Regions from separate parts of the Streptomyces sp. NPDC008150 genome, predicted to be linked through region 2. Evidence: riboswitches for the same ligand, from Rfam matches in the RefSeq annotation. Region 2 holds a riboswitch; each other region holds the start of a gene.

Region 1 (7,281 bases), on a different contig from region 2:
GGGCGACGCCGCGGAGGTCACCGAGCCCGTCGCCGTCCGCGTCGGCGAAGCTGCGCGGATAGACCTGGTAGATGACGGCCTGGCGCCACCAGTCGGGATCCTGGGAGGAGTTGTCGGGCGGGGGAACGGGCGAGTGGTCGACGGTCACGCGGTCTGCCCTTCGTTCGAAGGCGGACGGGAGGCAACGGGGCGGGGAAGGCGGGAGGTCCCATCGGCGAATCTGTCCATAATGCCGGGAAGGTGAAACCACGGCATACGGAGGCGCGCGTTCCTTTCGCGGCGAAAACGTGATGGGCCGTGAAAGCGCCTTTGTTTCCCGCAGGTTGACATGATGATCCGATGAGATCCACGATGGGAGGGTCCACTGATGCTCACGTGACCACTGAGCGCGGTGAGTCCCAAACCTTCGCATCATCATCCCCGGTCAGGCCCGGCCCCTCGCGTGGCCGCTTGTTGCCGGCCCCGGATCATGCATGTACACGCCATGAGGGGAACCGCATGTCCATAGCGAGACGTGTCACCGCTGCCCGCCTGCTCGGGACCGGTGCCGCCGCCGTCGCCATCTGCGCCGCCTCCGCGACCGGCGCCTGGGCCAGTGACTGCCCCGGCGGCAGCGGCTGGAAGGCCGACGGCGGCCACTACAAGCCCGGCAAGGGCGCCGGCACCGTCACCGAGGTCGAGGGCTGCGAGTTCTCGCTCGACGGGACGAGCTTCTACAGCTCGGTCAAGGTCGACGACCAGAACCTGAAGCCCGGCACGGACGGCAAGGCCCACATCACGGTGCGCACCGCCGACGGCGCCTCCACCTGCACCGTCTCCATCGCCTCGTACCTGACCCACGGCGCCTACTTCTCCACCTCGGGCCAGCAGGTCTTCCACGACTTCGACAGCGTCACCGTCAAGCGCGGCAAGACCGACACGCTCGACGTGGCCATCCCCGACGTCGGCTGCTACGCCCAGGTCGACCTGTACAAGGGCGCGGTGAAGTACGACGGCGACCTGAACGCCAACGACGGCTTCACGCACGGCGACCTGCCGGCCGGCCCGGACCACGCGGTCATCGGCGACAAGCTGATCGCGGCCTGGAACGGCGGCACCAAGGACTGCACCGCCACGCAGTCCGAGTCGCCCAGCCCGAGCGACACGCCCACCGGCACGCCCACCGAGTCGGCGCCGTCGACCCCCGCGGGCGGCGAGACCAGCGAGTCGGCGTCGCCGTCGGACGACACCACCACGGCCCCCGCCTCCGACGAGACGTCCGCGGCCCCGGCCCCGGCCGCCTCCTCGTCCACCACCGCCGCGGCCGGTTCCTCCACCGGCGGCGACACCACCGGTGGCGACCTCGCCGAGACCGGTGGCGGCAGCAACGCCATGCCGATCACCATCGGTGCGGCCGTCCTGGTCGCCGGTGGCGGTGCGCTCCTCATCGGCTCGCGTCGCCGTCGCTCCTCCGCCCGCTCCTGATCCACGGCGGCAGGCGCGTGAGCGCCGAGCAGTAGGCACGCACGAACGCCCCGTCCGTCCACCCGCAACCGCGGGGGACGGACGGGGCGTTCGCGTTCGGCGCGCACGCCGGGAGCCGGGCGTCAGGAGTGCTGCGGGCCGTCCGCCACGCACTGCTTGAGCAGCGACCCCATCTCCAGGTCGACCAGCCGGTAGCGCACCACCCGCCCCTCCTTCTCGCCCTCCACGACGCCGGCCGCGCGCAGCAGCCGCAGTGCCTGGGAGACGGCGGGGTCGTTCATGCCGGTCGCGACCGCGAGGTCGGACACGGCGAGCGGCCCGGTGCGTTGCAGCGCGAGCAGCAGCGCGAGCCGCTTGGGGTCGGCGAGCAGGGAGAAACGGTCGGCCCAGGTGCGTACGTGGCCCGGATCGCCGATCGCGGCGATGGCGTCGCACACCCGGTGGCCGTCGATGACGCGGCGGTCCGCTCGGTCCGCGGGGACGAGATGCATGGGGCCATGTTCGCAGCACCCGCTCTGTGATCTTCCATACCTGCGCAAGTACGCAGCTTTGCAGGAGACCCGGACGGCACCTAGGGTGGGCGGGCCGTGGTGCTCGGGAAGCCGGTGACGGTCCCTCAACAGGGGATTCATGCCGGAGCGGCCCTCGCCACTGTGATCGGGAAGTCCGCGTCCCATCGGCGCGAGCCGGGCCACTGACCGCCGTGAGGCGGCCGGGAAGGCCGGGGACACGGACGTTCGACCCGTAAGCCAGGAGACCGGCCACGGCATCTCACGAAGTGATCCACGAGGTGCTGGAGCGTGACCGCATGACCCTGCCCGAACGCACGTCCACGACCGCCGTGAAGGCCGCCGTCCCGGCGTCCTTCCGCTGGCGCCGCGAGGACACCGTCAAGACCGCGGGACTGCTGGCGGTGATCGTCGCCCTGCACGTCGTCGCCTTCGGGATCCTGTTCCTGCTCGTCGAGCCGCACCACTACGAGGTCGGCACCAAGGCGTTCGGCATCGGCCTCGGCGTCACCGCGTACACGCTCGGCATGCGGCACGCCTTCGACGCGGACCACATAGCCGCCATCGACAACACCACCCGCAAGCTGATGGCCGACGGCAAGCGCCCGGTGTCCGTGGGCTTCTGGTTCGCGCTCGGGCACTCCAGCGTCGTCGTCGTGATGGCCGCCCTGGTGGCCGGCGGCGCGCAGCTCGCGAACACCCTGATGAGCGACGGCTCGCGCGCCCACCAGACGCTGGGCGTCGTCGGCACCACCGTCTCCGGCGGGTTCCTCTACCTGATCGCCGCCCTCAACCTGGTCGCCCTGTTCGGCATCCTGAAGGTGTTCCGCTCCATGCGGGCGGGCCAGTTCGACGAGCGGAAGCTCGAACAGCACCTGGACTCACGCGGGTTCATGAACCGCGTCCTGGGCCGCCTCACCAAGTCGATCACCCGGCCCGGCCAGATGTACCCGCTCGGCTTCCTCTTCGGCCTCGGCTTCGACACCGCCACGGAGGTCACGCTGATGGTGATGGCAGGCTCGGGCGCCGCGGCCGGGCTGCCCTGGTACGCGATCCTGTGCCTGCCGCTGCTGTTCGCCGCCGGGATGAGCCTGTTCGACACCCTGGACGGCACGTTCATGAACTTCGCGTACCAGTGGGCGTTCTCCAACCCGGTGCGCAAGGTCTTCTACAACCTCACGATCACCGGGCTGTCCATCGCGGTCGCGTTCTTCATCGGCACGATCGAACTCGTGGGCGTCCTGCACGACAAGCTCGACCTGCGCGACGACGTCACGAACTGGATCGCCGGCCTGGACCTCGACAACGTCGGCTACGTCATCGTCGGCCTCTTCGTCGTGGTGTGGGCGCTGGCGCTGACGTACTGGAAGGTCGCGAAGGTGGAGCAGCGCTGGACGGTACGCGCCGCGCCGGACGCCAACTAGGGCCCGTCCGGCGGCCCGCGCGGCCGTCCGGGCCGGGGCGCCGGGCGGCCCGGGCCGCCCGGCGCCCCCGCTCACCTCGGGGGATCGAAGCGGACGCGGTGGGCGAGCACCTCGCGGGCCACGTCGAACGCGGTGCTTCCCCGGTCCACGGCGTGCGTCCGCAGCCGGGACAGCGCCTCGTCCGGTCCGGCGCCGCTCTGCACCATGATCATGCCGACCGCCTGGAACACCGTGTCGTGGTCGGCCACCAGGCCGTCGAGCCAGGCGGCGCCCTTCTCCTCCGGGGTGCCGGCCTGCCGCGGCCCCTCCCCGCCGCCCGCGTACTCCCCGCGCGCCAGCGCCAGCACCGCCGCCGTCAGCGCGCCGGCCAGCAGCAGCGCGGTGGGCATGTGGCCCGCGTCGAGGGCGCCGGGGGTGTCGCCGTACAGGTCGAGACTGCCCAGGCAGGCCGTGTCGGGGCCGAGCGGGATCGAGTACACCGCCCGCACACCGGCCTCGGCCGCCTGCCGCGCGAGCACCGGCCAGCGCGAGCCGTCCAGGTCCGACGCGAACACCGGGGCGCCGGTGGTCCCCGCCCGGGGGCCGGGACCGTCGCCGAGGGTGGCCTGCAACTCCGCCAGCCGGGCCGCCGCCGGGTCGCTCGCGCCGAGCCGCACGGGCAGGCCGCTGCCGTACAGCAGGGACACGCTCGCGCCGGTCACCGGCAGCAGGTCGACCGCGACGGCGCACAGCCGGGCCGGGAGTTCGTCGGGAGGCACGCCGCGGGTCTCCTCGGCGAGTAGGTCGGCGACGCGGGCGTGCTCGGTGACGGGCGCGTGTCCGGCGGCCCGCGGGACAGCCCGGCCGCCGGTGACGCCCGGGACGCCGACGCGCTCGCCGGTGGCGGGGGGACGGCCACGGTGCGGAACCGGCCGGTCGTGGGGGGCGGCGTGGTCGCCGTTACCGGATTGCACGGGCATGGCCTCCTGGCGGCACCGGAACGATCACCGCCGCCTCCACCGGGAGCGGCCCGTCGTCCGGCGACCTCGACTTCCCGGGACGCACGCTCCGGCGCCCGGCCGCACGGCGCCGACGCGCGCGCGTGGGGCGCGTGCGCGGTGCGCGCCGGCGGGGCCCGTCCGTCCCGCTGGGGCTGCCGGTTACCCCTCGTGCCGCCCGGGAAACCGCGCACGGGCCGCCGGACCGGCCGCCGGACCCGTCCCGGCGCCCCCGGCCTCAGAGCGGCGGCTGCGCCGGGGCCGGCCCCAGGGTCGTCGTGCCGGGGGCCGTGCGGTGGCCCAGGCCGGTGCGGTACGCGTCCATCGCCGCGTCGAGACGGCCCGTACGGCGCAGCAGGTCCCCGAGCAGCCGGCACAGGTCGGCCAGGTCGCCGGCGGCGCCCGCGCGCTCCAGCAGGCTGAGCGCGCGGACGTAGTGCTCCTCGGCGGCCTCGGTGTCCCGGGCGTCCTCCGCGATGATGCCGAGCAGCCGGTGCGCGCCCGCCGCGTGCATGGCCCCGCGCTCCGACGACAGGTCGCCGAGCACGCCGCGCAGCAGGTCCGCCGCCTCCTCGGACTTGCCGCGCCGGTGCAGAACGTCGGCCAGTTCCACCGCGACCTGGCTGCTGTAGAGGGCGGCGCGGGTCGCGGACAGCATGGCCTGCGCCTCCCGCAACTCGTCCTCCGCGCGGTCGAGTTGGCTGTTCTGCGCGTACACGTACCCGCGCATCCAGTGGCAGTTGGCGAGCTCGGTGCGCAACTGGAGGCTCCGGTACAGCTCCGCCGCCTTCACGAGCGAGGCGTCGGCCTCGGCGGTGCGGCCCTCGGCGAGGAGGGTCCGGGCCACCGAGCGGTGCATGCGCGCGACCAGTGCCGGATCGCCCGCCTGCGGGGCGAGTGCCAGGGCGAGTTCGGCAGCCTGGGCCGCCCGCGCGTGGGCGCCCATGTCCATGTACGGCCCTATGACGCTGGCGTACAGCAGGAGCAGCGCGTCCGGGTCGTGCAGCCCGCCCCGGTTCAGTTCGTCGAGGGTCGTCTCCAGCAGGTAGACGGCGTACCGGAGTTCACCGGCGAGGTAGTGCGCGACGGCCCTGCCGCGCAGGGCGGGCACCCGGGCGGGCAGCGGGGCGTCGGCGAGCAGCCGCTCCACACGCTCGAAGTAGCCGCGCCCCGCCTCCAGTTCACCCGTGTCGAGGGCGCACTCGCCGAGTCCGAGCAGGGCCGTGGCCTGCTCCTCGGCGAAGCCGTGCGTCTCCGCCTCGGCGAGCAGCGCGGCGTACTGCTCGGCCGCCGCGGGCGCGTCGCCGACCGCGAGGGTGCGCTGCGCCTCGGTCAGCCGCATCCGCAGATCGGTGGCGAGGCGGGCCGGGCGTCCGGTGGCGAGCTCGTCGAACGTGACGCCGAGCCGCTCGGCCAGGTGCCGCAGCGCCTCGTCGGAGGGGCGCACCCGCCCGGCCTCCAGGGTCGAGACATAGGCGGGCGTGTACACCGGCTCCGCCAACTGCCGCTGCGTGAGACCCCGTTCGTGCCGCAGTTGCTGCACCCTGCGCCCGATGGTCTCGGGGTCGTCCCGCTTCGCCATGCGTTTCATCATGCCAGTAAGGCCAGTTGCGCAGCACTTTCACTGACACACCGTCAGATGGGCCACGGCCGGCCGGCGCGGGTTCGTGGCAACACCATCCGTATCGTCCGCACCTCCCGTCACAAGAACGTGCCCTTCCTCTCCCCGGATCCCCTTCCCGTCCGGCCGCGCGGACCCCTAGGTTGGGGTCACGTTAAGCATGTTTAATCCGTCGCTTGTTGTTGCGAGGTTGGTTTTCGTGCCAGGACGCCGCCTTTCCGTACTCCGCGGACGCAGGTCCCTGCGGTACGTGCGGGGTCTGGGCGCAGCGATCGTCGCCGTGGCGGCCCTGATCGCCGCGTCCAACGCGTGCCCCGCCCATGCCGCCGGCCACGGCGCGGGCGGCGCCGCCCACACGCTCACGCGGCGCGCGGGCGACGCCGACCGCACCGCGCGCGGGTAGCCCCGCACGACGCCGTGGGCCCCGCTCCCTGGAAGGGAGCGGGGCCCACGTGACGCCTCGGATGTGCCGCCGGCGCTCAGGTGCGCGTGGCGCGCGTGTCGTGCCCGACGGTGGTGGCGGTCCCCCGGACCGGCCCGGGTGCGTCGTGCGGCACGGCCGTGCGGGTCATGCCGTACCGGCGGCGCACGCCCCGCTGCGTGGAGTAGTGGTACAGCAGCCCCGCGAAGACCAGGGCGCCGATGCCCAGCGACGCGAACACCGACCGCAGGATGCTGTTGCCGCTCTGGCTGTAGACGAAGCCGAAGGCCACTCCGGTGAACACGAACCAGAGCACCGCGTGCAGCCCGCCCGTCAGCCGCGCCGCGAGCTGCATCGTGGCCGCGAGCACCACCATGAAGACGATCGCGGTGACGAAGCCGAACAGGATGTTCCAGCCCGTGATCTCACCGCCGGCCCGCCGGTTGGACGCGGCCCAGTAGCCGTAGACCAGACCGAGCACGAGCGGCACCGCGAGTTTCGCGATCCTGTGCGCCCGGTCGCTGAAGACGTCGGACGGGTCCGACGACGGACCGGCGGGCCGGTGCCCGGCGCCCCGTGACATTCCGCCGGGGGCGGGTGCTGCTTGAGCCATGGGAACACTCCTCTTCCTCACTCGCCCTGGTCGGGCGCCCCCGTGCGTGTCTCCCGTCTACCAGCGCACACCTGCGCCGGTCCGACGGCAACTCGACGATTCGACGACTCGACCCGGCGCCACGCGGCGCCCGTCGGGGTCCGGGGGCCGGCCGGCCACGTCGACCGGCCGGCCCCCGGACCCGGATCACGGACCCGGGTCACGGACTCGGGTCACGGACTCGGGTCACGGACTCGACCGCTAACTCGGTTC
Region 2 (7,281 bases):
ATGCCGGGGTGCTTCTTGACGATCGCGGCGTCGGCCGCCTTGACCAGGTCCGGCCAGTTGTTCTGTGCGTCCACCGTGAGCCAGACCGTCAGTTCCTTGACGTCAGCGCTCTTGTTGGAGCCCCCGCTGTCCTTGTCACTGTCCCCGCACGCCGCGATGGAGACCATCATGCCCGCGATACCGATCGCGGCTATCAGCTTGCGCTTCACGCCATCCTCCTCAGGGATGCCACAAACCCCCCTTGTCCCCGCCGGTGACCTGGGTCTGCCTGTGGGACCGGGACCTGGACCAATGGTGTAGACCAGTACCGGGAGCTTGGCTTAGACCAATAGGACTGTCAAGGGTGTTCAGGGCCCCTCCAACCGTCCGTTATTGGACCGCGATATGAAGGGACCTTTCATTCCGCGCGGGGTGGAAACGGCTCTCGGGGCACGGCTGTTCGCCCGTACCACCGGCCGCCGACCTCGGGGCTGGACTAGACCATCCGGGGCCCCGGCGGTATACAGAGGGGATCACGGAGCGTGCGGGAGAGGGCACCCGCGTGCGAAGCCGTGCCACGATGTGAGCCGTGGCAGACGACGAGTCGGCCGCTTCGGCACCGGAGCCGGGAAGGCAGAACATGAGCACCGACGTCAGCAGTGCGGAGAACGAGGGTGGGGCGACCGTCCGTACCGCGCGCGTGCCCAAGTACTACCACCTGAAAAAGCATCTGCTGGACATGACGCAGACGCTGCCGCCGGGCACGCCGGTGCCGCCCGAACGCACGCTGGCCGCCGAGTTCGACACCTCGCGCACCACCGTCCGCCAGGCCCTCCAGGAACTCGTCGTCGAGGGCCGGCTCGAACGCATCCAGGGCAAGGGCACGTTCGTCGCCAAGCCGAAGGTGTCCCAGGCGCTCCAACTCACCTCCTACACCGAGGACATGAGGGCGCAGGGTCTCGAACCCACCTCGCAGCTCCTGGACATCGGCTACATCACGGCCGACGACCGGCTCGCCGACCTCCTCGACATCACCACCGGTGGCCGGATCCTGCGCATCGAGCGCCTGCGCATGGCCAACGCGGAGCCGATGGCCATAGAGACCACCCACCTGTCCGCGAAGCGCTTCCCCGCGCTGCGGCGCTCGCTGGTCAAGTACACCTCCCTCTACACGGCGCTCGCCGAGGTGTACGACGTGCACCTGGCCCAGGCCGAGGAGACCATCGAGACGTCGCTGGCCACCCCGCGCGAGGCCGGGCTGCTCGGCACCGACGTCGGCCTGCCGATGCTGATGCTGTCCCGCCACTCGCAGGACAAGGACGGCAAGCCGGTGGAGTGGGTGCGCTCGGTGTACCGCGGCGACCGGTACAAGTTCGTCGCCCGTCTGAAGCGTCCGCTCGACTGACCCCGCGGCACCCGCGCCCGCACCCCCGCTCTCCGGCACATCGCCTCAGTACGGCGGGTGTTGACGCGGCGGCCGCCCCCCTCTTCGCCCCGGGCCCGGCCCGGCTCCGGCCAACTCGGCCCGGACCGGGCCGGGTTCGCGTTTTTCCGGGCGAACCCGCCGGGCTGCGGACAAGCCGCCGCAGGCCCCCGCAACGTCCTCGCCCGCCGAATTCCCTTACGGGCCGCTTTCGTTCGCTTCCGCGATCCGTCATCCGGACGAGGGGTTCCTTTCCCGCGACCGGGTGACCTAGATTGCCTGCGCGTTACCCGGGTGAACAGCAGCGAAGCTGAACAGCGAGGGGATGGAGCCGCCCATGTCAGATGCCCCACAACCGAGCCGGCCGGTGGTGACGCCCCTGCGGGTCGCCATCGCCCTGTGCCTCGCCGCACCGTTCGTGGCGATGCTGTGGGTCGGCTCGTACGCGAAGACCGACCCGACGTTCATCGGCATCCCGTTCTTCTACTGGTACCAGATGATGTGGGTGCTGATCTCCACGGTGCTGACGGTGACCGCCTACCGGCTGTGGACGCTCGACCAGCGCTCCCGGGCGAACCGGGACGGGGGTGCGTCGCGATGAAGGACGGCGTCAACGGCGTCGCGCTCGGCGTCTGCATCTTCTTCTTCGTGCTCGTCACCGTGATGGGCTTCCTCGCCGCACGCTGGCGCAAGGCCGAGAACGAGCACAGCCTCGACGAATGGGGCCTGGGCGGACGGTCGTTCGGCACCTGGGTCACCTGGTTCCTGCTCGGCGGCGACCTCTACACCGCCTACACCTTCGTGGCCGTTCCGGCGGCCGTCTACGCGGCCGGCGCGGCGGGCTTCTTCGCGGTGCCCTACACGATCCTGGTCTACCCGCTGGTCTTCACGTTCCTGCCCCGCCTGTGGTCCGTCTCGCACCGGCACGGTTACGTGACCACGTCGGACTTCGTGCGCGGACGCTTCGGCTCGAAGGGCCTCTCGCTCGCCGTGGCGCTCACCGGCATCCTCGCCACGATGCCCTACATCGCGCTCCAACTCGTGGGCATCCAGGCCGTGCTGGACGTCATGGGCGTCGGCGGGGGCGACGGCACGAACTGGTTCCTGAAGGACCTGCCGCTGCTGATCGCCTTCGGCGTGCTCGCCGCGTACACCTACTCGTCCGGTCTGCGCGCGCCCGCGCTCATCGCGTTCGTGAAGGACGCGTTGATCTACATCGTCATCGCCGTCGCCATCATCTACATCCCCATCAAGCTCGGCGGGTTCGACGACATCTTCGCCAAGGCCGGCGACAAGTTCGCGAAGGTCGGTGCCGGCGGGGTGGTGCCGGCGGCGGGAGGGCAGTGGACGTACGCGACGCTCGCGCTGGGCTCGGCGCTCGCGCTGTTCATGTATCCGCACTCGATCACGGCGACGCTGTCCTCGCGCAGCCGCGAGGTGATCCGGCGCAACACCACGATCCTGCCGCTGTACTCGCTGATGCTGGGCCTGCTCGCGCTGCTCGGTTTCATGGCGATCGCGGACGGAATCACCGTGGCCAACGGCCAGTTGGCGATCCCGCAGCTCTTCGAGAACATGTTCCCCGACTGGTTCGCCGGTGTCGCCTTCGCGGCGATCGCCATCGGCGCGCTGGTCCCGGCGGCCATCATGTCGATCGCGGCGGCCAACCTGTTCACCCGCAACATCTACAAGGACTTCATCAAGCCCGACGCGACGCCGCAGCAGGAGACCCGCGTCTCCAAGCTCGCCTCGCTGGTCGTGAAGGTCGGCGCCCTGATCTTCGTCCTCACCATGGACAAGACGGTCGCCATCAACTTCCAGCTGCTCGGCGGCATCTGGATCCTCCAGACCTTCCCGGCACTGGTCGGCGGCCTGTTCACCCGATGGTTCCACCGCTGGGCGCTGCTGGCGGGCTGGGCGGTCGGCATGGTCTACGGCACGCTCGCCGCGTACGGGGTGGCCTCGCCGACCCAGGACCACTTCGGCGGGTCGTCGAAGGAGATCCCGGGGATCGGCGAGATCGGCTACATCGGGCTGACCGCGTTCGTGGCGAACGTGGTCGTGACCGTGGTGCTCACCTTCGTGTTCAACGCGTTCAAGGCACCGGCCGGCGTCGACGAGACCCGCGCCGACGACTACACGGCCGACGTGGGCGACCCGGGCGTCGAGCCGGAACTCCCGCCCGCCACCGCCGAACCGGCGCACTAGACAGGCGAGTTCGTACGGCGACGGGCCACCGGTCGATACCCGGTGGCCCGTCGCCGTACCGGGAGGCACACTCGTCGACCATGGACATCGTCATCCGGCCGGTCGTACCCGGCGAGCACACGGTCCTCGGCGAGATCACCGCGCAGGCCTACCTCGGGGACGGGCTGCTCGACTTCGCCGAGGACGACCCGTATCTGCGCGTCCTCAGGGACGTGGCCGGACGCGCGGCGCGGGCCGAGGTGCTCGTCGCCGCCGAGCCGCGGGGGGCGGTCCTGCTCGGGGGCGTCACCTACGTCGGCGGCCCCGGCCCGCTCGCCGACCTGGCCGGTCCCGGCGAGGCGGAGATCCGCATGCTCGCCGTGGCGCGGGACGCCCGCCGCCGCGGCGTGGGCGAGGCGCTCGTGCGCGCCTGCCTGGAGCGGGCGCGCGCCGGGGGCAGCCGGCGCGTCGTGCTGTCGACCCAGGACGGGATGCGGACCGCCCACCGGATCTACGAGCGGCTCGGCTTCCGGCGCGCCCCGCACCGCGACTGGCGCCCGCGGCCCGACCTGCCGGACCTGGTGCTGCTGGCGTACGAACTGGACCTCTGACGCCCGGCGGTACCGGGCGCACAGGCTTCCGGCGCCGCCCTGGATCGAGGGCGGACGACACAACATCTGGTGGTGGCGGCCTGCCCCGGCACAAGATGTATGCTCGTGCTCGCTGTCGTCGCAGGGGAATCCGGTGTGAATCCGGAACTGTCCCGCAACGGTGTACCTCGTACACGTATGCCCGCACGCTGTTTCACGGGCCCGCGCTCCCCGAGGTCAGTCCGACTACCTGCCGGCAGCGCGCCCCGGCCGTCCGGCCAGGGCGCCTGACGTCCGGGCCTCGCGGAATGGGCCGGTGGACGCGACGCCGCCGCGCGCTCGTGAACTGCCTTCTCCCCGCCGGGCCCCGTGCCGAGCGAGGGAGATCCCACGTGACCATCGCGCCAGCCGGTCCGGCGACCGCGACCCAGGTGGACGAGGACGGACCCGGTGCCGCTCTGCTGCGCACCCTGGCCGACCTGACCGCCGACCTCCCCGACGCCGACCCCGGCCGGGTCGCCGCCGCCGCGCTGCGCGGCCGGTCCGCCCGCGCCGACGAGGCGGAGCTGCGGGAGCTCGCCACCGAGGCCGCCGCCGGCCTGATCTCCGAGGACCCCGCCTACGCGCGGCTCGCCGCCCGGCTGCTGACCATCACGATCGCCGCCGAGGCCGCCTCGCAGGGCGTCACCTCCTTCACCCGGTCCGTCGCGGTGGGCGACCGCGAGGAACTGCTCGCCGAACGGACCGCCGCGTTCGTACGGCTGCACGGCGCGCGGCTCGACGCGCTGGTGGACCCGGCGGCCGACGACCGGTTCGGCTACTTCGGGCTGCGCACGCTGCACAGCCGCTACCTGCTGCGGCACCCCCTCACCCGCAAGGTGATCGAGACGCCGCAGCACTTCCTGCTGCGGGTCGCCTGCGGTCTGGCGGCCGACGAGAGCACCGCCGCCGTCGACGAAGTCGCCTCGCTGTACCGGCTGATGAGCCGCCTGGAGTACCTGCCCTCCTCCCCCACCCTCTTCAACTCCGGTACGCGGCACCCCCAGATGTCCTCGTGCTACCTCCTCGACTCCCCCGCCGACGAGCTGGACTCCCTCTACGAGCGCTACCACCAGGTCGCCCGCCTGTCGAAGCACGCGGGCGGCATCGGCCTCGCGTTCTCCCGGGTGCGGGCGCGCGGCTCGCTGATCCGCGGCACCAACGGGCACTCCAACGGCATCGTCCCGTTCCTGAAGACGCTGGACGCCTCGGTCGCCGCCGTGAACCAGGGCGGCCGGCGCAAGGGCGCGGCCGCGGTCTACCTGGAGACGTGGCACCTGGACGTCGAGGAGTTCCTCGAACTGCGCGACAACACCGGTGAGGACGCCCGCCGTACGCACAACCTGAACCTGGCGCACTGGATCCCGGACGAGTTCATGCGCCGCGTGGACGCCGACGCCGAGTGGTCGCTGTTCTCCCCGTCCGACGTGCCCGAGCTGACCGACCTGTGGGGCGACGCGTTCGACACCGCCTACCGGGCCGCCGAGGCGGCGGGGCTCGCCCGGCGCACCCTGCCGGCACGCGAGCTGTACGGGCGCATGATGCGCACCCTCGCGCAGACCGGCAACGGCTGGATGACCTTCAAGGACGCCGCGAACCGCACCGCCAACCAGACCGCGGAGCCGGGCAGCGTCGTCCACTCCTCGAACCTGTGCACCGAGATCCTGGAGGTCACGGACGACGGCGAGACCGCCGTCTGCAACCTCGGGTCGGTCAACCTGGGCACGTTCGTCGGGGGCGACGGCGCCGACGCCGACGGCATCGACTGGGAGCGGCTGGACAGCACGGTCCGTACCGCCGTGACCTTCCTGGACCGCGTGGTCGACGTGAACTTCTACCCGACCGAGCAGGCCGGGCGCTCCAACTCCCGCTGGCGGCCGGTCGGTCTGGGTGTCATGGGCCTCCAGGACGTGTTCTTCCAGCTGCGGATGCCCTTCGACTCGCCGGCCGCGAAGGCGCTGTCGACGCGGCTCGCGGAGCGCGTGATGCTCGCCGCGTACGAGGCGTCCGCCGACCTCGCCGAGCGCCACGGACCGCTGCCCGCCTGGGAGTCGACCCGTACCGCGCGCGGTGTGCTGCACCCCGACCACTACGGCGTCGAGCCGGTGTGGCCCGAGCGCTGGGCGGCCCTGCGGGAGCGGATCGCGGTGACCGGGCTGCGCAACGCGCTGCTGCTGGCGATCGCGCCGACCGCGACCATCGCGTCGATCGCGGGTGCGTACGAGTGCATCGAGCCGCAGGTCTCCAACCTGTTCAAGCGCGAGACGCTGTCCGGGGAGTTCCTCCAGGTCAACTCGTACCTGGTGCGGGACCTGAAGGCGCTGGGCGTCTGGGACGCCCGTACCCGCGAGGCGCTGCGCGAGGCCAACGGCTCGGTGCAGGGCTTCGGTTGGATCCCCGAGGAGGTGCGCGGCCTGTACCGCACCGCGTGGGAGATCCCGCAGCGCGCGCTGATCGACCTGGCCGCGGCCCGTACGCCGTACCTGGACCAGGCGCAGTCCCTCAACCTGTTCCTGGAGACGCCGACGATCGGCAAGCTCTCCTCGATGTACGCGTACGCCTGGAAGCAGGGGCTGAAGACGACGTACTACCTGCGCTCGCGTCCGGCGACCCGGATCGCCCGCGCGGCCGGCCGGACCGAGGCCCGTGCCGCGGTTCCCGCCCAGCAGACGGCTCCCGCGGACGCCGTCGCCTGTTCCCTCGAAAACCCCGAGACCTGCGAGGCCTGCCAGTGACCACCACCGACCCGACGACCGTCCCGGCCGCCTCCGCCGTGCCCGCCTCGCGCAGGGACCGCTCGCAGGCCCGCCTGCTCGACCCCGGCTTCGAGCTGACGCTGCGGCCGATGCGCTACCCCGACTTCTACGAGCGCTACCGGGACGCGATCAAGAACACCTGGACCGTGGAGGAGGTGGACCTCCACTCCGATGTCGCCGACCTCGCGAAGCTGACGGCCGACGAGCAGCACCTGATCGGACGGCTCATCGCGTTCTTCGCGACGGGCGACTCCATCGTCGCGAACAACCTGGTGCTGACGCTCTACAAGCACATCAACTCCCCCGA
Region 3 (7,281 bases), on a different contig from region 2:
CGGCGTCGGGGTGCAGGAAGGTGCCGAGGGCGTCGAGGATCCGCCGGGACTGTTCGGCCAGTTCACCGGGGGCCGGGGGCCGGTCGCGGACCTGGAGGAGGACGGCGCGGTCCTGGTCCACGGCGGTGAGACCGTGCGCGGAACGGGTGCGCCGGAACACGTCCACCGCGCCGCGCAGCGCCAACTCCACCTGTCCGGGCGGCTCGTGGCAGCGGGCGACCTGGACGACGGTGACCACGCTGTGCGGGGCGTCCCGCAACAGCCCGGAGTTCAGGACGCGTTGGCGGGCGGCGGCGCGGCCGGCCGGGCCGGTGCCGAGCAGGTCGAGCAGGAGGTCGCGGGTGCCGGTCTCCTCCGCGCTCCCGGCGAAGTGCTCCGTCCAGAGCTGGGCGGTCATGGCGCCGGCCGCGCGTCCGACCGACTCGGTCTCCCGGGCGGTCAGTTCGGACTGCGGGGCGATGACCATCAACAGCCCGAGCAGATGGCCGCGTTCACGCAGCGGCACGCAGTAGCGGGGCAGCAGCCCCAGCTCGTCGCTCCCGTCGAGGAAGCCGGGCCGGGACCACCGGGTGACACCCTGCGCGAGGACGAAGCGGATGGGTTCGTTGTCGGCGACGCCCTGGAGCAGGCTGCGCACCCGTACGGGGTCCTCGTCGCCGTAGTGGCGGCTGGAGCACACCATCCGCACCAGGGGGTCGTCGACCACGACGGAGCGGCCGATGTCCTCGGCGAGCTGGTCGACGAGCGTCTGGAGCGCGGCGCTGCCGGGCCTGGCCCGCTGGAGCCGCTCACCCATCCCTGCCCGTCCTTTCGGTCCCGCTCGCGTCCTGCTCGCGTTCCGCTCGTGTCCTGGTGCTCTCGTGCCCAGGTGCTCGCGGGCGCGCGGGCCACCGGGCCGACAGATCGACTTTCCCAACGTGACGCGCCCGATCATGATTCCCACTGTGTCCGGGATCTCGTCGCCCGTCGGCCCGTCGTCCCCGCTCCGCGCGGTCCGCTCACCGTGGACGGATCTCCCGTCCGGCGGTCGCCGTCCGCCGCGGCCTAGGATCGGTGGCGTACCGGCGCGGGCGGGCGGACCGCCCGGCCGAGGGACCGGTCCGGCGGTCGAGGGAAGGCGCGCGCAGTGAGCAACGTCGAGAAGGAACCGGCCGCGGTCCGGTGCGGTGCGGCGGACGAGACCGGGGGGACGCCCCGCACGGAGGTGCTGACCCCACGGGCGGTTCCGCTGGGCGGTCCGCGGGCGATGACCGTGCGCCGCACCCTTCCGCAGCGCTCCCGGTCGCTGATCGGCGCGTGGTGCTTCGCCGACCACTACGGTCCCGACGACGTCGCGGAGACGGGCGGCATGGTGGTGCCCCCGCACCCGCACACCGGGCTCCAGACGGTGAGCTGGCTGTTCAGCGGAGAGATCGAGCACCGCGACAGCCTGGGCAGCCACGCGTTCGTGCGGCCGGGCGAGCTGAACCTGATGACCGGCGGCCACGGCATCAGCCACTCGGAGGTCTCCACGGCGGCGACCACCCTGCTGCACGGGGTGCAGCTCTGGGTCGCGCTGCCCGACGAGCACCGGCACACGGGGAGCGCGTTCCAGCACCACGTCCCGGCGGCCGTGCGGGTCGACGGGGCGGAGATCCGGGTGTTCCTCGGCTCGCTGGCCGGCGAGACCTCGCCGGTGCCGACGTTCACACCGCTGCTCGGCGCGGAGATCCTGCTCGAACCGGGTGCGGTGGTGTCCCTCGCGGTGGACCCGGCGTTCGAGCACGGCCTGCTCGTCGACCACGGGGACGTCCGCCTCGGGGACACCCGGCTGCGCCCCGCCGAGCTGGGCTACCACTCCCCCGGCACACGGACCCTCACGCTCACGAACGACTCGCCCGACACGGCGCGGACGGTTCTGCTGGGCGGCCCGCCGTTCGGCGAGGACCTCCTCATGTGGTGGAACTTCGTCGGCAGGACCAACGAGGACATCGTCCGCGCCCGCGAGGACTGGACGAACGGGACGCGGTTCGGCGAGGTGACGGGCTACGACGGCGCCCGGCTGCCCGCGCCCGAGCTGCCGAACGTCCCCCTGAAGCCGCGCGGCAGGCCCCACTGAGCGTCTGCGTGGCGCCGCCGCGGCGGTGAGACCCGGGGCGGCCCGTCGCCAACTCCGGCGCGCACGGCCCGTGTTGCCGATCGACGCGACGCCGGGAGAGGACCCGCGGACGCGTCCGCGGGTCCTCTCCCGGCGTGCGGTGTCTCAGTGCGCGGCGGTGACCGCCCGCCCCGAAGTGGCCTGCGCCGACTTCGGGTTGATCAGCCTTTCGGCCAACTCACCGAAGACGAGGCCGAATCCGCCCCACAGCACGGCCTGGACGGCCAGCGCGGAGAGCCGGAACCGCCACAGCAGGGCCGCCGGGAAGTCGGCCGGCACCTCGTTGACCACCGGCAGGAACGCGTAGGCGGTCCCGACGACGACCGCGAAGGCGGCCAGCGCCGCCACCGTCGCCCACCACGCCCCCAGCCGCGGCGCGAGACGCCTGCCGAGCAGGGTGGCGCCGACCGCGAGGAGCACGCTCAGCACCATCATCAGGAAGTACAGGCCGGTCCGCCGGCCGATGGTGTCGGGGTCGCCGACCGAGGGCGGGTTGGCCGGGTACTTCAGGAACGGCACGACGTACACCGCGAGCAGCGCGCTGCCGGAGAGCAGCAGCGCGGTCGCGCGCGGGGAGAAGCGGCCGACACGGCCCAGCGCGAAGCAGAACGCGAGGGCCGCGATGCCGCCGAAGGCCACACCGTAGACGAGAACGCCCGTGGCGAGACCGGCGGTCGACTGGAGCGAGCGCGAGACGACTTCCACCTCGTGCTCGTGGGAGTGGGCGTGGGACTCCTCGAAGCTGATCGCGCTGTCCACGCTCGGCTCACCGAGCAGATAGGCGACGACCAGGGCGAGCACGCCGGCCGCGAGACCGGCGAGCATGCCCCGTACGAGGAGGTTTCTGACAGTTGCGGAGTTCATGGTTGTCCGGCGTCCCTCGGGTCAGTGGCAGGGGAAGCCGAGAAGGTGGCGGGCGTCGTGCACCCATTCATGAACGTCCGTGCCGCTGAACACGGAGGTGGCGCCCTGCTCGGCGCCGACGAAGTACAGCAGGACCAGCATCAGGATGCCGGCGAAGACGGCCCACGGGGCTATCGCCTTCAGCGGCAGCTTGGCGGGGAGTGCGGGGGTGGTGACTGACGGCGGTGCGACATGCTGCGCCATGGGCAGACCCTCCTCTGGGAGTTCGCGTCCCAACTCGGTGGTGCACTGGACGACGGCTACGGGTCTGACTCACGGGCAACTCCCTTCGGGAGGTGCCTCGTTCACAGTGGCGCGACCGTGCCGGACTTCCACCGGCTTCCGTTCTTGCGTCGTCGATTCCCGATGACGGTACCGCCTGGCACGTTCCCGTCCAAGAGCGCCCGCGACAGGGACCGTTCAGACGATCCTGAGCGTCGTGCCCGCGTTCTCGAACGCCGCGGTCTCCTCGGCGGGTGCCGTGGTGTCGGTGACCAGGACGTCGACGAGGCCGGCGGGGCCCACGTGGGCGTGGGCGGTGCGGCCGAGTTTGCTGCCGTCGGCGGCGGCGACGACGCGGCGCGACGACGAGACGGCGGCCTTCTTCACCGCCGCCTCGTCGAGGTCGTACGCGGTCATGCCGTCGGCCGCGGTCAGGCCGCAGCAGCCCAGCACGGCGGTGTCGAAGCGCAGCGCCGCCAGGGAGGCGAGGGTGAGGGGGCCGGTGAGGGCGCCCTCGGTGGCGCGGGGCCGGCCGCCGGGGACCAGCAGGGCGGTCTGTTCGGGGGCGTCGGCGAGGACGTTCAGTGCCTGCAACGACAGTGGCATGACGGTGAGTTGGCGTCCGCGCAGCAGGCGGGCGACTTCGAGACAGGTCGTGCCGCTGTCCAGCAGGACGGTCTCCCCGTCGGCGACGAGCGAGGCCACCTCCGCCGCGATGCGTCGCTTGGCGTCGACGGCCTCGTGGGCGCGCAGCGCGAAGGGCGGCTCGTCCCCCCTCAGCAGGAGGGTGCGGGCACCGCCGCGCATTCGTTCGAGGACGCCCTGTGCGGCCAGGTGGTCGAGGTCGCGGCGGACGGTCATCTCCGAGGCACCCGTCAGCGCGGCGAGTTCGCCGACCGTGACCGTCCCTTCCTCCTGGACGGCCTGGGCGATCAGACGATGGCGCTCCGCGGTGCTCATGCGGCGATTCAACACCACCGTCGGCAAACAGTGAAGCTGTTCGAAGTGAGGTGTATCGAACAGATAATTTGTTCGTTACTGTGTCCGGCATGGAAAGAGCGCTGCGCGTTGCTCGCGCTGTGACATTCGTGTATTTCGTCCTCAACGGCACGCTGCTGGGCATGTGGGTGGTCCAGATCCCGGCCGTCGAGGAGCGGGTGGGCATCAGTCACGCGGCACTGGGAGGCTTCCTCGTCCTGCTCGGGGCCGGGGCCTTCCTCGGCATGCAACTGGGCGGCAGGCTGTCCGACCGGCTCGGCACCCGCACGGTCGTCCCGCTGGCCGGGGTGCTGTGCAGCGCGACGCTGGTGCTGCCCGGTCTGGCCCGCGAGCCCTGGGTCCTCGGAGCGGCCCTGCTGGTCTTCGGCTTCGGCAACGGCACCCTCGACGTCAGCATGAACGCGCACGCGGTGCAGGTGGAGAAGGCCTACGGGCGCCCCGTCATGTCCGCCTTCCACGCCACGTTCTCCGTCGGCGGGGTACTGGCGGCCCTCGTCGGCGCGGCGGCCGTGGACGTCGGCTGGGGAACGGCCGCGACGCTGAGCGCGGCCGCGTGCGCCGGCGTCGTCGTTGCCCTGGTCTCGGCACGGGGGCTGCTGCCCGCCGAGGGCGCGGCGGAGGCGCCCGGGACCGGGACGGAGGCCGGGGAGAACCCCGGCGGCGGGACCGGCGGGCGTGCGGTTCCCGCCCGGATCTGGTTCCTGGCCGTCCTGGCGCTCCTCGTCATGCTGTGCGAGGGCGCCGCCAACGACTGGAGCGTCCTGCACCTCAAGACCGTCCTGGGCGCGTCGGAGAGCACCGCCGCCTTCGCCTACGGGACCTTCGCGGCGACGATGACCGTCGGCAGGCTCCTGGCGGACCGGGTCTCCGCGCGGTTCGGGACGGTCGCGGTCCTGCGGTACGGCGCGGCCCTGGCCTGCGCCGGCATCACGCTGGTGGCCCTGTCGCCGTGGATCTGGGCGGCGCTGGTGGGCTGGGGCCTGTTCGGGCTGGGGCTGTCGGGCTGTGTCCCGCAGTTGTTCAGCGCCGCCGGGCACACCGATCCCGCCGCCGCCGGCACCAACGTCTCGCGCGTCGCCGGACTCGGCTACATCGGCATGCTCGCCGGGCCCGCGGTCATCGGCTGGATGACCCATGTCATGGCCCTCAACCACACGTTCCTGCTCCCGGCGCTGTTCTGCGCGACCGCCGCCGCGGCGGCCGGGGTCCTGCGCACGCCGGCGCCCGGGGGCGACCCGTCCGGCGCGCTCGCGGACCGGCCGGACACCCTGGAGACGACCTCCTGACCCGACGGGTCCGGAACGCCCGCCCGGCACGGCAGATGCCCGTGCCGGGTGTCTCAGTGCCGGACCCGGACGACGAGCTTGCCCGTCGCGCGGTTGTTCTCCATGTCGTCGTGCGCCCGGGCCACGTGCTCCAGGCCGTCGTAGACACGGTCCACGGGAAAGGCGAGCCGACCGGCGGCGACCGCGTCGACGATCTCCTGGAAGTCCTCGCGGGGAAGGTCGGAGGCGTCGCCGAAGTAGCCGGCGAGCCGGACCCCTCTCGGCAGGTACTCGTTCGGGGAGAAGTCCGGCACCGTCCACTGGTTGGAGAGACTCCCGCCGAAACAGCCCGTACCGTGCACGCGCACCGCCCGCAGGGTGTCCTGCAAGGTCGGGGCGCCGACGAGGTCGAGGGCGGCGTCGACGCCGTCCGGGTACAACTCCCGCACGGCGTTGGCCACTTCACCGGTGTCCAGCACCGGGTGGTCGACACCGTGCTCCTTCAGCAGGGTGAGGCGGTCGGCCCGCCGGGTGGTGGACAGCACGGTGGCTCCGCGCCACGCCGCGAGGGCGGCGGCGGCCAGGCCCACCGAGGAGGTACCGCCGCGGATCAGCAGGGACTGGCCCGGCCTCAGGTCCAGGCCGACGGTGAGCGAACCGTGGGCGGTCTGCACCATCTCCGGCAGGGCGCCCAGCACTTCCCACGGGAGGTCCGTGTCGACCGGGACGACCTGGGCCAGCGGCACCGAGGTGTACTCGGCGTAGCCGCCGTCGTAGCGGCGCCCCATGTCCCCCATCATCGCGACGACCTTCCGGCCGCGCGCCAGCCCGCTGCCGGGCGGGGCGTGGTCGACGGTACCGGCGGCCTCGATGCCCGGCACCCGCGGGAAACTGACGCCGACCCCCAGCCCCAGCCGGAGCTTCAGCTCCGAACGGTTGACCCCGAAGGCCTCGACCCGGATCCGTACCCAGCCGTCCCGCTCGGGCGGCAGGGGAAGCCTGGTCAGCCGCAGATTGTCCACCGGCCCCGGGCCGGAGAGGCGGACGGCGCGCATCGTGGTCGCCGAGGTCGTCATCGTGTGCCTCTTCCGGAGAGCCGAGGGGGACCGTCGGCGGTCGTCAACGTGCGGCCGGGGGCACGCATTCCCACGCGCCTTCGTGGCTCAGCCGCCGAACGGCCCTTTCCCGGCGGCGACTTGGGCGAAGAGGCCGTCGACCAGGGCTTCGAGGCCCTCCCCGTACGTGTCCCGTGAGGCCAGTTCGTGCCAGCGGGCGCCGACCCTCGCCAGGTGCGGGACCCGGGTCGCGTCGAAGCTCTCGCGCCGGAACAGGGGCTCCTCGTCCTTCGGCACCAGCGCCGTGTGGGCGCGGACCAGGATCTCGCCCACCGTGTAGTACCAGATCGCCCGGAAGACGCCGACGGACTGCTCCGGCGTGCAGCCGCAGCCGACCGCCCCGCCCAGGATCGCGTCGACCATCCACAGCGCCGACTCGTCGAGGAGGCCGACGAAGCCGTCCGTGGTGAGGATCTCCGCCGCCCACGGCCAGGCCGCCAGCGCGTCGTGCATGGCCGTGGCCGCCGCCACGACGCGCTCCCGCGGGTCCTCGGGGAGATCGGGGCGTTCGAGCAGGTCGACATGCTGGTTGAGGAGTTGGACCAGCAGGTCCCGCTTGTCCCGGATGTGGTGGTAGAGCGTCGTCGCCCCGATGCCGATCTCCGCGGCGAGCCGCCGCATCGTCAGCTTCTCCCACCCG

The links. A riboswitch is a leader RNA that binds a small molecule or an ion and turns the genes downstream of it on or off. The one in region 2 is predicted to bind cobalamin.
Region 1: it holds a riboswitch for cobalamin, as region 2 does, so the genes downstream of both, ACFZA0_RS09975 (HoxN/HupN/NixA family nickel/cobalt transporter) here and ACFZA0_RS29715 (ribonucleoside-diphosphate reductase subunit alpha) in region 2, are expected to answer to the same signal.
Region 3: it holds a riboswitch for cobalamin, as region 2 does, so the genes downstream of both, ACFZA0_RS36910 (CbtB-domain containing protein) here and ACFZA0_RS29715 (ribonucleoside-diphosphate reductase subunit alpha) in region 2, are expected to answer to the same signal.

The regions. Positions count from the first base shown of each region.
Region 1 covers NZ_JBIBHJ010000003.1:146,998-154,278, forward strand. Annotated here, with positions in the region: gene ACFZA0_RS09960 (alpha-amylase family glycosyl hydrolase) at 1-148, opposite strand, end outside; gene ACFZA0_RS09965 (LPXTG cell wall anchor domain-containing protein) at 499-1,464, shown strand; gene ACFZA0_RS09970 (metalloregulator ArsR/SmtB family transcription factor) at 1,587-1,955, opposite strand; cobalamin riboswitch at 2,036-2,245, shown strand; gene ACFZA0_RS09975 (HoxN/HupN/NixA family nickel/cobalt transporter) at 2,273-3,397, shown strand; gene ACFZA0_RS09980 (ANTAR domain-containing protein) at 3,469-4,356, opposite strand; gene ACFZA0_RS09985 (helix-turn-helix domain-containing protein) at 4,613-5,956, opposite strand; gene ACFZA0_RS09990 (hypothetical protein) at 6,195-6,398, shown strand; gene ACFZA0_RS09995 (hypothetical protein) at 6,475-7,029, opposite strand.
Region 2 covers NZ_JBIBHJ010000014.1:184,534-191,814, forward strand. Annotated here, with positions in the region: gene ACFZA0_RS29690 (extracellular solute-binding protein) at 1-209, opposite strand, end outside; gene ACFZA0_RS29695 (UTRA domain-containing protein) at 620-1,384, shown strand; gene ACFZA0_RS29700 (DUF3311 domain-containing protein) at 1,740-2,003, shown strand; gene mctP (monocarboxylate uptake permease MctP) at 2,000-3,610, shown strand; gene ACFZA0_RS29710 (GNAT family N-acetyltransferase) at 3,691-4,200, shown strand; cobalamin riboswitch at 4,260-4,452, shown strand; gene ACFZA0_RS29715 (ribonucleoside-diphosphate reductase subunit alpha) at 4,572-6,953, shown strand; gene ACFZA0_RS29720 (ribonucleotide-diphosphate reductase subunit beta) at 7,064-7,281, shown strand, end outside.
Region 3 covers NZ_JBIBHJ010000025.1:62,914-70,194, forward strand. Annotated here, with positions in the region: gene ACFZA0_RS36895 (helix-turn-helix domain-containing protein) at 1-796, opposite strand, end outside; gene ACFZA0_RS36900 (pirin family protein) at 1,127-2,098, shown strand; gene ACFZA0_RS36905 (CbtA family protein) at 2,243-3,001, opposite strand; gene ACFZA0_RS36910 (CbtB-domain containing protein) at 3,023-3,244, opposite strand; cobalamin riboswitch at 3,281-3,435, opposite strand; gene ACFZA0_RS36915 (DeoR family transcriptional regulator) at 3,461-4,222, opposite strand; gene ACFZA0_RS36920 (MFS transporter) at 4,312-5,547, shown strand; gene ACFZA0_RS36925 (zinc-binding dehydrogenase) at 5,601-6,602, opposite strand; gene ACFZA0_RS36930 (TetR family transcriptional regulator) at 6,690-7,281, opposite strand, start outside.